DNA from 2 places in the Mesorhizobium sp. P2_F7 genome. Region 1 is predicted to be linked to the other one. Evidence: riboswitches for the same ligand, from Rfam matches in the RefSeq annotation. Region 1 holds a riboswitch; the other holds the start of a gene.
What was found. A riboswitch is a leader RNA that binds a small molecule or an ion and turns the genes downstream of it on or off. The one in region 1 is predicted to bind S-adenosylmethionine.

Region 1 (6,085 bases):
ATCCGGCACGTCAATGTCCTGGCCGGCCTCGATGATCGAGCGGCGTACGGCGCGGGTGCGGGTGAACAGGTCGAACAGCTTGTCGCCGTCGCCCCAGCGGATCGCCCGCTGCAGGAAGGCCAGATCCTCCGAGAAGCGTGCCAGCATTTCGAGGATGGCATCCTTGTTGTGCAGGCACACGTCGCGCCACATGGTCGGATCGGAAGCGGCGAGACGGGTGAAGTCGCGAAAACCCGAGGCCGAATATTTGATGACTTCGGTCTTGGTCACCGATTCCAGATCGTCGGCGGTGCCGACGATGTTGTAGGCGATGATGTGCGGCAGATGCGAAACGATGGCCAGCGTCATGTCGTGATGCTGCGGGTCCATCGTGTCGATGTTGGAGCCGCAGCGCCGCCAGAACTCCGACAGCTTTTCCAGCGCGGCTGGATCGGTGCCCGGCAGCGGCGTGAAGATGCACCAGCGGTTTTCGAACAGCTCGGCAAAACCGGCATCGGGACCGGATTTTTCCGTACCCGCCAGCGGATGGCCCGGGATGAAATGAACGCCGTCCGGCACGTAAGGCTGCATCTGTGCAATCACCGAGGCCTTGGTCGAACCGACATCGGTGAGGATGGCGCCCTTTTTCAGCGCCGGTGCGATCTCCTGCGCCACCTCGCCCGACGATCCCACAGGCACCGAGACGATGATCAGATCGGCATCGCGAACCGCTTCCCTGGCGTCGGTGGTGTAGCTCTCGCCGAGACCGAGTTCCTTCGCCCGCGCCAGCGTGGTCGGGCTGCGCGTCGCGATGGCGACATGGCGGGCCAGGCCTTCGCGGCGGATGACGCGGGCCAGTGACGAGCCGATCAGGCCGATGCCGACCAGCGCGATCTTTTCAAACATCGGTGATGTCATTGGTTCAGCTTTTCAGGAATGTCGTGAGGGCGTCGATGACGCCGCGATTGGCTTCTTCGGTGCCGACGCTCATGCGCAGCGCGTTGGGAAACCCGTAGCCAGTAACCCGTCGCAAGATATAGCCGCGCTGGGTGAGATAATCGTCCGCCGCCTCCGCCGAATGCTTCTTGTCCTCAGGGAAATGGATGAGAACGAAATTGCCGACACTCGGCGTCACCCTGAGACCAAGCTTCGTCAGCTCTTCATTCAGCCAGGTCAGCCATGTCTCATTGTGCACCGCGCTGCGCTCGACATGGGCGCGGTCGCGGATGGCGGCAATGCCGGCCTCGATCGCCGTCGCATTGACGTTGAAAGGGCCGCGAATGCGGTTGATGGCATCGACGATGTGCAGCGGGCCATACATCCAGCCGATGCGCGCGCCGCCAAGGCCGAGCTTGGAGAAGGTGCGGGTCATGACCACATTCTGCGCGCTGCCCGCCAGCTCGATACCGGCCTCATAGTCATTGCGCCGCACATATTCGGCGTACGCCGCGTCCAGCACCAGAAGCACGTTGCCCGGCAGGGCAGCATGCAAACGCCGCACTTCCTGGAACGGCAAATAGGTGCCGGTCGGATTGTTGGGATTGGCGAGGAAGATGATTTTGGTTCGCGGCGTCACCGCAGCCAGGATCGCGTCGACATCGGCACGCTCGTCGGTTTCCTTCACCGCAACCGGCCTGGCGCCCGCCGACTGGATGTAGATCTTGTAGACCATGAAGGCGTGTTCGGTAAAAATCGCCTCGTCACCCGGCGCCAGGTAGGTCTGCGCCAGCAGGCCCAAAATCTCGTCCGAACCGTTGGAGCAGATGATGTTTGCCGGGTTGAGGCCGTGCACTTCGGCGATCGCCTCGCGCAGCCGCCTTGCGGTGCCGTCGGGATAGACATCCAGCCTGGCCGCGACTTCACGCGCGGCCTCGATTGCTTTCGGCGACGGGCCGAGCGGGTTCTCGTTCGACGACAGCTTATGGACCTTGGCGACGCCAGCCGGCGCCGTGCTCTTGCCCGGCACATAGGCTTCTATGTCCATGATGCCCGCGCGGGGCGTCGGCCGTGCCTTGTCCGCTGTCTTGTCCATGTCGCAAATCCGTCGAGAATGCCTCCGTCCGAAGGCCGCTGCGGAAATACAAGCCGTGGCCGCGAATGTCGAGAGGCGCCTGCGGCGGCAATAGCTTGCCGTTGACGCCAGGCCGCGCGAGTTCTAGAAGAACGTAACAGTCCCGTGGTGATTTGGCCGGTCGGCTTGCAGCCACGTTAAACAACTCGCTAAAGGGCCGTTTGCGTGACGTAACCGGCTTTGCGATCGCATTGCCGGTTTTTTATTGCCTGACGGCGGGCAAGGAGAGTCACATGATCGCGCTCCGCGCTGCAAAAACCAACAACGAGGCCGACAACCCGTCGAGCCCGGTGTTGCGTTTCGGCCCCGATAAGCCGCTGAAGCTCGACGCCGGCACGCTGTTGTCGCCGTTTCAGATCGCCTACCAAACCTACGGCACGCTGAACGACGCCCGCTCCAACGCCATTCTGGTCTGCCATGCGCTGACCGGCGACCAGCATGTCGCCAACACCAATCCGGTAACCGGCAAGCCCGGCTGGTGGGAAGTGCTGATCGGCCCCGGCAGGATCATCGACACCAACCGTTTCTTCGTCATCTGCTCCAACGTCATCGGCGGCTGTCTCGGCTCCACCGGCCCGGCCTCGACCAACCCGGCCACCGGCAAGCCCTACGGGCTCGACCTGCCAATCATCACCATCCGCGACATGGTGCGGGCGCAGCTAATGCTGGTCGACCATTTCGGCATCGAGAAGCTGTTTTGCGTCCTCGGCGGCTCGATGGGCGGCATGCAGGTGCTGGAATGGGCATCATGCTATTCCGAGCGCGTCTTCTCGGCGCTACCGATCGCCACCGGCGCACGCCATTCCTCGCAGAACATCGCCTTCCACGAGGTCGGCCGCCAGGCCGTCATGGCCGACCCGGATTGGCATGGCGGCAAGTATTTCGAGCATGGCGCGCGCCCGGAAAAAGGGCTGGCGGTGGCGCGCATGGCCGCCCACATCACCTATCTGTCGGAAGCCGCCTTGCACCGGAAGTTCGGACGCAATTTGCAGGACCGTGACGCGCTGACCTTCGGTTTCGACGCCGACTTCCAGATCGAGAGCTATCTGCGCCATCAGGGCATGACCTTCGTCGACCGCTTCGACGCCAACTCCTATCTCTACATGACCCGTTCGATGGATTATTTCGACCTCGCCGCCGACCATGGCGGCCGGCTGGCCGATGCCTTTGCCGGCACCAAGACGCGCTTTTGCCTGGTCTCCTTCACCTCGGATTGGCTGTTTCCGACCGAGGAGAGCCGCTCGATCGTGCATGCACTCAACGCCGCCGGCGCCTCCGTCTCTTTCGTCGAGATCGACACCGACCGCGGGCACGACGCCTTCCTGCTCGACGAGCCGGAACTGTTCGCCGCCATCAACGGCTTCATCGGCTCAGCTGCAAGGGCGAGAGGGCTCAGCGCATGACCCCGAAAAGTTGCAGACTTTTCGGACCGGGATCATGCGCCAGGCAAGAGGCAAAGCCATGAGCGTCAACCGCGCCCAGCGCGTCGACCTCGAAGTCGTCGCCGGCCTCATCCCGCCGCTCTCGCGGGTGCTCGACGTCGGCTCCGGCGACGGCCTGCTGCTCGAACTGTTGCAGGAGACCAAGCAGGTCGACGGCCGCGGGCTCGAACTGTCGCAGCGCGGCGTCAACGAATGTGTGGCACGCGGCCTCTCGGTCATCCAGGGCGATGCCGACACCGACCTCGAATTCTATCCCGACAAGGGTTTTGACTTCGTCGTCCTGTCGCAGACGCTGCAGGCAACCCGCAACCCGAAGCTGGTGCTCGACGAGCTGCTGAGGATCGGCAACCGAGCCATCGTCTCCTTCCCCAATTTCGGCCATTGGCGGGTGCGTCTGTCGCTGTTCTTCAAGGGTCGGATGCCGGTGACCGAGGACCTGCCCTATTCCTGGTACGACACGCCCAACATCCATTTCTGCACCATCCGCGACTTCGTCAACCTGGTCGAGGAGCTCGGCGCCTCGGTGGAGAAAGCTACCGCGCTCGACGGCAACGGCCAGAAGATCGGCCTGTCGATGCCATGGTGGTTCTGGAATTTCTTCGGCCAGCAGGCGGTGTTCTTGCTGAAGCGCTGAGGTTTCACCTATCCCAGCACGTCGGTTGCCTTGTGCGGGTGCCCGACACCCTCGGCGAGGACCACATCGGAGCAGGAATTGTCGGTCCGTAAGGCCAGGATCTCTCGATAGGCAGGCGAACTATACCAGCCGCGCGCATTCTCCTTGTCCTGAAACTCAATGACGATGAGATGCCCGGGCCATTCGTTCTCGAGCACCTCCATGTCGCCGCCATGGACAAGAAAGCGCCCGCCAAACGGCTCCAACGTGGCGTCGATCCGCTGCAGGTACTCGACAATCTGCGGGCCTATTGTGACTTGGCGCATATGGGCGACGGCGTAGGCGGTCATGGCTGAACTCCGTGTTCGATCGAAGCGCAAACCGGCTTCGTAGGCGCAATCTGGGGAAATGACGGCCATCGGTCGATTACGCCTGAGGTAATAGGAACGCGGATCAAGGCGACCCGCGAACCTACCCTGGAGCGCACGCTGCCCGAACCCGCGAGGGTGTTGCCATTGGAGCGCGGGGCCTGAAATTCGTTATTGCGGACGGATCGCCTCTCGCATCTTCTGATGACATAGGGACCTGTTCTTTGTAGCGTCGCCTGCCAACATGATGCTGAGCGGAGCATGGAACGGAAGAAGCAGACGTATTCGATTGTTGTCGAAATGGAAAACGCCAAGTACATCAACGAAGATGAGGTTGGCGTTTCGCTCACCGCTTTGGCGCGAGAGATCGGAAGGGCAACGACGGACGATCAATACGCCAGACCGGAGGTTATAATCGTTCACAACGGACAGGATACCGACACGCCGCTTCTCCAGCAACGAATCTGCGACCTTGTCCCGCGACTTGGCGCAGTTGCAAATCTGGTTTTCGGCGCTTGCACCGGTGGCCGGTACTACGAGGTCAAGAACAAAGGCGCCGAGTTGGCCACGGGCGACGTCGTCATTTTCACCGATTCTGACACGACGGTTGAGCACGGCTGGCTGTCGGCGCTCCTCAAACCGCTACAGGACCCGAAGACGACTGCCGTGAACGGCTACACCTATCTCGGATTCGACGATTTCGCCTCGCGCACCTTTGCCCTTCTATGGTTCTTCCCGCTGCGCGATGGCGATCAACGTTTTGCTTCCAGGCGAGCAATGAACGCCAACAATTGCGCCTTTCGCAGACTCTGGTTGGCCAGCCACCCCTATCCGGCCAACAACGGTTTCAAGGTTTCTTGCACGTTGCTCACGAACCAGTTGCGAGAAAGCGGATATGACTTCGTCAGGGTCGATGCACGGGCCAGCCACTATCCCCCGCGCGGCTGGCGCTTTTTCTTCTGGCGTGCCCTAGTCACCGGTCGCGATGCGGACCGCAAATATATGGCGCTGGAATCGACATCCCGAGGCAAACGCGCGCTGAAGGCAACAAGGCGCTGGTTTTCGACGTCCTGGCGAGTGAGCAAACGCCTCATTGCCCATGCCCCACAAGTCGGAATGCCAATCTGGCAGATCCCGTTTGCCCTGATCGTCGGATTGGTCTTTTGCACTCTGGTTTTTCTTGCCCAGGCGGCCATGGCGCTTGGTCTGATCCGGGACGAACCGGAACACGTGCCCCTTTATGTAGTGCATAGCTGAAATGGCCAAGACCTTGGAAATCGAGCCCCTCATCACGGTGATCACGCCGACGCACAATCGCCGCAGCAAGGTGGTGCGCGCCGTCGAGAGCGTGCTGGCGCAGAATTTTGCCCGGTTCGAGCACATCGTCGTCGATGACGGCTCGACCGACGGCACGGCCGCCGCACTCGCCGAAATCCGCGATCCACGGCTGATCTATGTCGGCGCGAAATGGCGCGGCGCCAATGCTGCCCGCAACGCCGGCATCGAACGGGCGCGGGCGCCGGTGGTGACCTTCCTCGATTCCGACGATGTCTACTTGCCGGACCGGCTGGAGCGAACGCTGGAGTGGTTCGAGGCCAATCCCTCGCTCGAA
Region 2 (6,085 bases), on a different contig from region 1:
GCATGGGGCTGGAGGGCGGCAAGCCGGCCAAGGGCCAGACCGGCGTGCAGCCGGAATGGTTCTACAAGGGCAACGGCACCATGGCGGTGGCGCCCGGCGCCGCACTGATGTCGCCAGCCTTTGCGCAGGACGCGGGCGAGGAGCCGGAGATCGCCGGCATCTATGTCATCGGCGACGACGGCGCGCCGTTCCGCGTCGGCTTCACGCTGTCCAACGAGTTTTCCGACCACGTCACCGAGCGGGTGAATTACCTGTTCCTGGCGCATTCCAAGCTTCGCAATGCCTCGTTCGGGCCGGAGATCCTGATCGGCGACCTGCCGGCCGACATCAGGGGCTCATCGCGAATCTATCGCGACAGCAATCTTTTGTGGGAAAAGCCGTTCCTGTCGGGCGAAGCGAACATGTCGCACACCATCGCCAATCTCGAGCACCACCACTTCAAATACTCGGCCTTCCGTCAGCCGGGCGACGTGCATGTGCACATGTTCGGCACGGCGACGCTGTCGTTTGCCGATGGGATCAGGACGCAGGCCGGCGATGTCTTCGAGATCGAAGCCGGGGATTTCGGCCTGCCGCTGCGCAACCCGCTGGAGATCGAGCAGCCGGTGAAGGTGGCGGTGAAGGCGTTGTAGAAAGGGTGATCTCCCCCCTTGCGGGGGAGATGTCGCCGAAGGCGACAGAGGGGGTCATAGCGCGTGAAGCGCCGACGTCTTCCGCGGCCCAGAGGGCGCTGGCGTTCTACGCGCAGCGACCCCCTCTGGCCTGCCGGCCATCTCCCCCTCAAGGGGGGAGATGGCAGCTTCACCCCTCAATAAATATCAAAATCGAAATACTTCGCCTGGATCTTCTTGTACGTGCCGTCGGCAACAATCGCGTCGATCGCCGCGTTGAGCTTGTCGCGTAGCGCCGTGTCTTCCAGGCGCACGGCAATGCCGGCCTGCGTCTCGGTGCCCTTAACGTCGCCGACCAGCTTGCAGCAGCCGTCGCTCGCCTTCTTCAGCCAGTCCATCAGCACGAATTTGTCCGAAATCACCGCATCGAGGCGGCCATTCTGCAGGTCGGTGATCGCCTCTTCCTGGGTCGGGTAAAGTTTTGCCTCCGCACCGGCCTTGCCGTAGGCATTCTGGGCGTAGTCGGCCTGGGTCGTCGAGGCCTGCGCGCCCACCGTCTTGCCGGCGAGGGCTGCCGGTTCGGTGGAGGTGAGGTCGCTGTCCTTCGGCGCCACCAGCGCCAGCGGCGTGGTGTAGTATTTGTTGGTGAAGGCGACCTGTTTCTTGCGCTCCTCGGTGATGCTCATCGACGCGATGATGGCGTCGAACTTCTTCGCCTGCAGCGCCGGGATGATGCCGTCCCAGTCCTGGGTGACGATCTCGCACTCGACCTTCATTTGCGCGCACAGCGCATTGGCAATGTCGATGTCGAAGCCTTCGACCTTGCCGTCAGACGTAATGGTGTTGAAGGGCGGATAGGCGCCCTCGGTGCCGATCTTCAACTTCTCCTGCGCCTGCGCCAGCGATCCGGCCGCCATCACCAGCATGGCAGCGCTCGCTGCCGACATGATCCATCTTGAAATCTGCATTTTTGGTTCCCCTTGCGCGCCGGTCTCTTGCCGGTCACCGAAAGGCAGCCAAGCATGGTGAGCCGATGCAGGCAAGTATTTTGCCCGCCGGTGATCGAGGTCAGCCGGCGGTGCGGAAATGCTTGGAGAGTTTCAGGCCTTGCGCCTGGTAGTTGGAACCGAGATCGGTCCCGTAGAGCGCCTGCGGCCGCTTCAGCATGTGTTCGTAGACCAGCCGGCCAACGATCTGGCCATGGTCGAGGATAAACGGCACTTCGTGGCTGCGCACTTCGAGCACCGCCCGGCTGCCCGTGCCGCCGACGGCTGAATGGCCAAAACCCGGGTCGAAGAAGCCGGCATAGTGGACGCGGAATTCGCCGACCAGCGGATCGAAGGGCGTCATCTCGGCGGCGTAGAGCGGCGGCACGTGCACCGCCTCACGGCTGACCAGAATGTAGAATTCGTCGGGATCGAGCACCAGTTCGCCGGCGCCGCTCTTGTAGAGCGGCTCCCAGAAATCGACGGCATCCTGCGCGGCGCGCTTGTCGACGTCGACCAGGCCGGTGTGATGCTTGCCGCGATAGCCGACCAGGCCGTTCTGATCGCCATCGAGGTCGATGGACAGCGCAATGCCGCCGCCGGAAATGTTGGGCGGCTCGGTGGCCACCAGCATTTCGGCCCGGTGCAATTCGTTCAGCTCTGCCTCCGACAGCAAAGCATTGCCGGTGCGGAAGCGGATCTGCGACAGCCGCGAGCCGGCGCGCACGACGATCGGAAAGGTGCGCGGGCTGACTTCGAGATAGAGCGGCCCGTGATAGCCGGCGGCGATCTTGTCGAACTCGTGGCCGCGGTCGGTCATCACCCGGGTGAAGATATCGAGCCGCCCAGTCGAACTCTTCGGATTGGCCGAGGCGGACACGTTTGCAGGCAGCGCCAGGCTTTCGAGCAGCGGCACGATGTAGACGCAGCCGGTTTCCAGCACCGCGCCATCGCTGAGATTGATCTCGTGCAGCTTCAGCCGGTCAAGCTTTTCCGACACCTTGTGGTTGGGGCCTGGCAGGAAGGACGCGCGCACGCGAAAAGCCTTGTCGCCGAGCCTGAGATCGAGGCTGGCCGGCTGGACCTGATCGGCGTCCAGCACGCGCGGCGACTTCAGCGCGCCGGACTGGAACAGCGCGGAAATGTCCTGATCGGGAAGAATGCCTGTCTGCCGCAAAGGCTGGCTCCACTCCAAGGCCGGTGACATGAGGCAGGTTCTTGCCGCAAAACCGCAGGACACTTTTGCGGAACCTGCCTTGGTACAAACCTCTTAATGAAGCCGGCAATTGACGCAAGCATGGCTGAGGTCTAAAGGGTCGTTATCCCGTGGTGATTTGGCCGGTCGGCTTGCAGCCACGTTAAACAAGTCGCTAAAGGACCGTCGGGCCGCAAGGCCGTATGGACCGGTTGCGACTTTCGCGGCCGGTTTTTTTGTGTCTGGAACAAAAGCGATGAGCACCAAGAAGCGTAACTGGAAGCCTCAGACCGCACTCGTGCACGGGGGAACGCTGCGTTCCCAGTTCGGCGAGACGTCGGAAGCGATGTACCTCACCCAGGGCTACGTCTATGAGACGGCACAGGCCGCCGAGGCCCGTTTCAAGGGCGAGGAGCCGGGCTTCATCTATTCGCGCTACGCCAACCCGACCGTCGACATGTTCGAAAAGCGCATGTGTGCGCTGGAAGGCGCCGAGGACGCGCGCGCCACGGCATCCGGCATGGCTGCGGTGACGGCGGCGCTGCTGTGCAGCGCCAGGGCCGGCGATCATATCGTGGCGGCGCGCGCGTTGTTCGGCTCCTGCCGCTGGGTGGTCGAGACGCTGGCGCCGAAATACGGCATCGAGGCGACGCTGGTCGACGGCACCGACATCGCCAATTGGGAAAAGGCGGTCAGGCCGAACACGAAACTGTTCTTCCTGGAAAGCCCGACCAACCCGACGCTGGAAGTGGTCGACATCGCCGCCGTCGCCTCGCTGGCCACCTCGATCGGCGCCAGGCTTATCGTCGACAACGTCTTTGCCACGCCCTTGCAGCAGAAGCCGCTGCAGCTCGGCGCTCACATCGTCGTCTACTCCGCGACCAAACACATTGACGGCCAGGGACGGTGTCTCGGCGGCATCATCCTGTCGGACAAGAAGTGGATCGACGAGAATTTGCACGACTACTTCCGCCACACCGGTCCGAGCCTCTCGCCCTTCAACGCCTGGACGCTGCTCAAGGGCCTGGAAACGCTGCCGGTGCGCGTGCGCCAGCAGACGGAAAGTGCCGGCAAGATCGCCGACTTCCTGGCCGGGCAGTCGCAGATCGCCCGCGTCATCTATCCCGGCCGCGCCGACCATCCGCAGGCCGACATCGTCAAGAAGCAGATGGCGGGCGGCTCGACGCTGATCTGCCTCGACGTCAAGGGCGGCAAGCAGGCGGCCTTCGCCTTGCAGAACGCGCTCGACATCGTGCTGATCTCCAACAATCTCGGTGACGCCAAGAGCCTGATCACCCATCCGGCGACGACGACGCACAAGAACCTCAGCGACGAGGCACGCGCCGAGCTCGGCATCGGACCGGGCACGCTCCGATTGTCGGTTGGTCTGGAGGATTCGGACGATCTGCTTGAGGACGTTGCGCAGGCGCTGAAGGCGGCGAAATAGCGGCCTGCTTCGGAAGCAAGGCAAAGGCCCGGGCGTTGATCAGGCGCTCGAGGAGGCCTCTTCCAGTTCCGTCATCGCCTTGGTGCGGATGACCATGGCATTGCCGCGCCATTCGACCGCGCCGCCGAGCCAACCGCGCGACCAGATGGCGGGAAGCATCACATCGCGCACGATCATTGCGGTGACGATGCGCGGCGACAGATACCAGCCCTTGGCCCAGGCAAGCAGGCATTCCGGCACATAGGCAAAGGCCAGGACGCCCAAAGCCGTGGTGGGCAGGCTGACGCCGGCGCTTGCCGCCGCCACCAGCGCCAGCAGCAGCGGCACCGCCACGCCGGTCAGGATTTCGGGCGTGTAGAACAGCGGGAAGGTGACGCGGCGCAGCCGCGACCAGCGCGTCTGGCGCGACCAGATCTCGGCGAACGTGCGCTGGCCGAGCGGCTGTTCGAAAGGCGAAGCAACGAGATTGACGCGCAGGCCGAGCCCATTAACCAGCTTGGTCGCGGCGGCATCCTCGGCGATCTCGGCAGCAAGCGCCTCGATGCCGCCATTGGCGTCGAGTATCGGCTTGTTCCACAGCATGCTCTTGCCCTGGGCAAAGCCGAGGCCCAGCGCCTCGCCGGCATATTGCCAGCGCGCCTGCAGCGTGTTGAGGAAAGCGCATTCGACCTCGGCCCAGAAACCATCCGGCCGCGAGCCGATCGGGGTCGAACAGACAAGCCCGGTGTCCGGCCGCCAGGCCGCCATCAGATGCTGGACGTAGTCGACAGGCATCAGCACGTTGGAATCGGCCAGGATGACCCAATTGTACTGCGCCGCCTGCCAGCCCTTGACGCAGTTGTTGAGCTTCGGGTTGGCGCTGACCCGGTCATCGCCGATGAGGAGCTGCGCCGGGATCTCGGGATGGCCGGCGATCGCGGCGTTGATGAGCTTGACCACGGGGTCTTCAGCATGAGCGACGCAGAAGATCAGCTCGTAGCGCGGCCAGCCGAGCGAGAAGGCGCGCTGCAGCGTCTCCTGCGTAAATGGCTCCACCCCGCGCGATGGCACGACGATCGAGACCGGCGGCGCCTTTCTCGCCGGCGGGGCAATCGGGCGCGGCCGCCTCAGGCTGAGCGAGGCGAGCACAATGCTGGCGAGATTGGAGAGAAGCAGGAGTGTCGAAAGCAGCGCTGCTATGACTGTCAGTTCCATCGAGATCTGGTCACTCCGGAAAAAAGCGGCCAGGAATGGCCGTTTTCAACAGTTCGACAGAGCGCTGAGTCGCCCGACACGGTTCATGCACACCATCATTGTCATGTGTCACTTAAATGACATTGTTGTTCGGCACCTGCGCATGAGGCCTAATGCGGGTGTACGGCAAGAGCGCCGACAGGTCCGTTGGTGTCGTTTGGAGCAGCCTATGTACCGCGCCGTCACGCGCAACATCGAAGTGCAGGTCAGACCGTTCTACCTGGAGGATCGTTCGGATCCGTCGGAGAACCGTTATGTCTGGGGCTATCAGGTGACGATCGACAACCAGTCGGACGAGTTCGTGCAGCTCATGTCGCGCTACTGGCACATCACCGACGGCAGCGGCCGGGTCGAGGAAGTGCGCGGCGCCGGCGTCGTCGGCGACCAGCCCGAGCTCAATCCCGGCGACAGCTATCAATACACGTCAGGCTGCCCGCTCTCGACGCCGTCGGGCTTCATGGTCGGACACTACACAATGCGCAACAAAAGGGGCGAGACGTTCGACATCGCTATTCCCGCGTTTTCGCTGGATCTGCCGGGGACGCGGCGAACGGTGAATTGAGAGGGCTTGGTTCCTCGCCCCCGCAAGGCGGGGGAGAGGTGGCCCGGCGAA

Region 2: it holds a riboswitch for S-adenosylmethionine, as region 1 does, so the genes downstream of both, AC1DZ8_RS01260 (O-succinylhomoserine sulfhydrylase) here and metX (homoserine O-acetyltransferase MetX) in region 1, are expected to answer to the same signal.

The regions. Positions count from the first base shown of each region.
Region 1 is NZ_JBFUFA010000002.1:671,769-677,853, reverse strand. It holds gene AC1DZ8_RS08675 (prephenate/arogenate dehydrogenase family protein) at 1-897, opposite strand, end outside; gene hisC (histidinol-phosphate transaminase) at 902-2,011, opposite strand; SAM riboswitch at 2,146-2,223, shown strand; gene metX (homoserine O-acetyltransferase MetX) at 2,284-3,453, shown strand; gene metW (methionine biosynthesis protein MetW) at 3,512-4,126, shown strand; gene AC1DZ8_RS08655 (DUF1330 domain-containing protein) at 4,135-4,455, opposite strand; gene AC1DZ8_RS08650 (glycosyltransferase family 2 protein) at 4,735-5,730, shown strand; gene AC1DZ8_RS08645 (glycosyltransferase family 2 protein) at 5,732-6,085, shown strand, end outside.
Region 2 is NZ_JBFUFA010000001.1:266,245-272,329, forward strand. It holds gene araD1 (AraD1 family protein) at 1-632, shown strand, start outside; gene AC1DZ8_RS01250 (ABC transporter substrate-binding protein) at 809-1,579, opposite strand; gene AC1DZ8_RS01255 (2'-deoxycytidine 5'-triphosphate deaminase) at 1,680-2,804, opposite strand; SAM riboswitch at 2,914-2,991, shown strand; gene AC1DZ8_RS01260 (O-succinylhomoserine sulfhydrylase) at 3,049-4,239, shown strand; gene AC1DZ8_RS01265 (ceramide glucosyltransferase) at 4,279-5,433, opposite strand; gene apaG (Co2+/Mg2+ efflux protein ApaG) at 5,642-6,034, shown strand.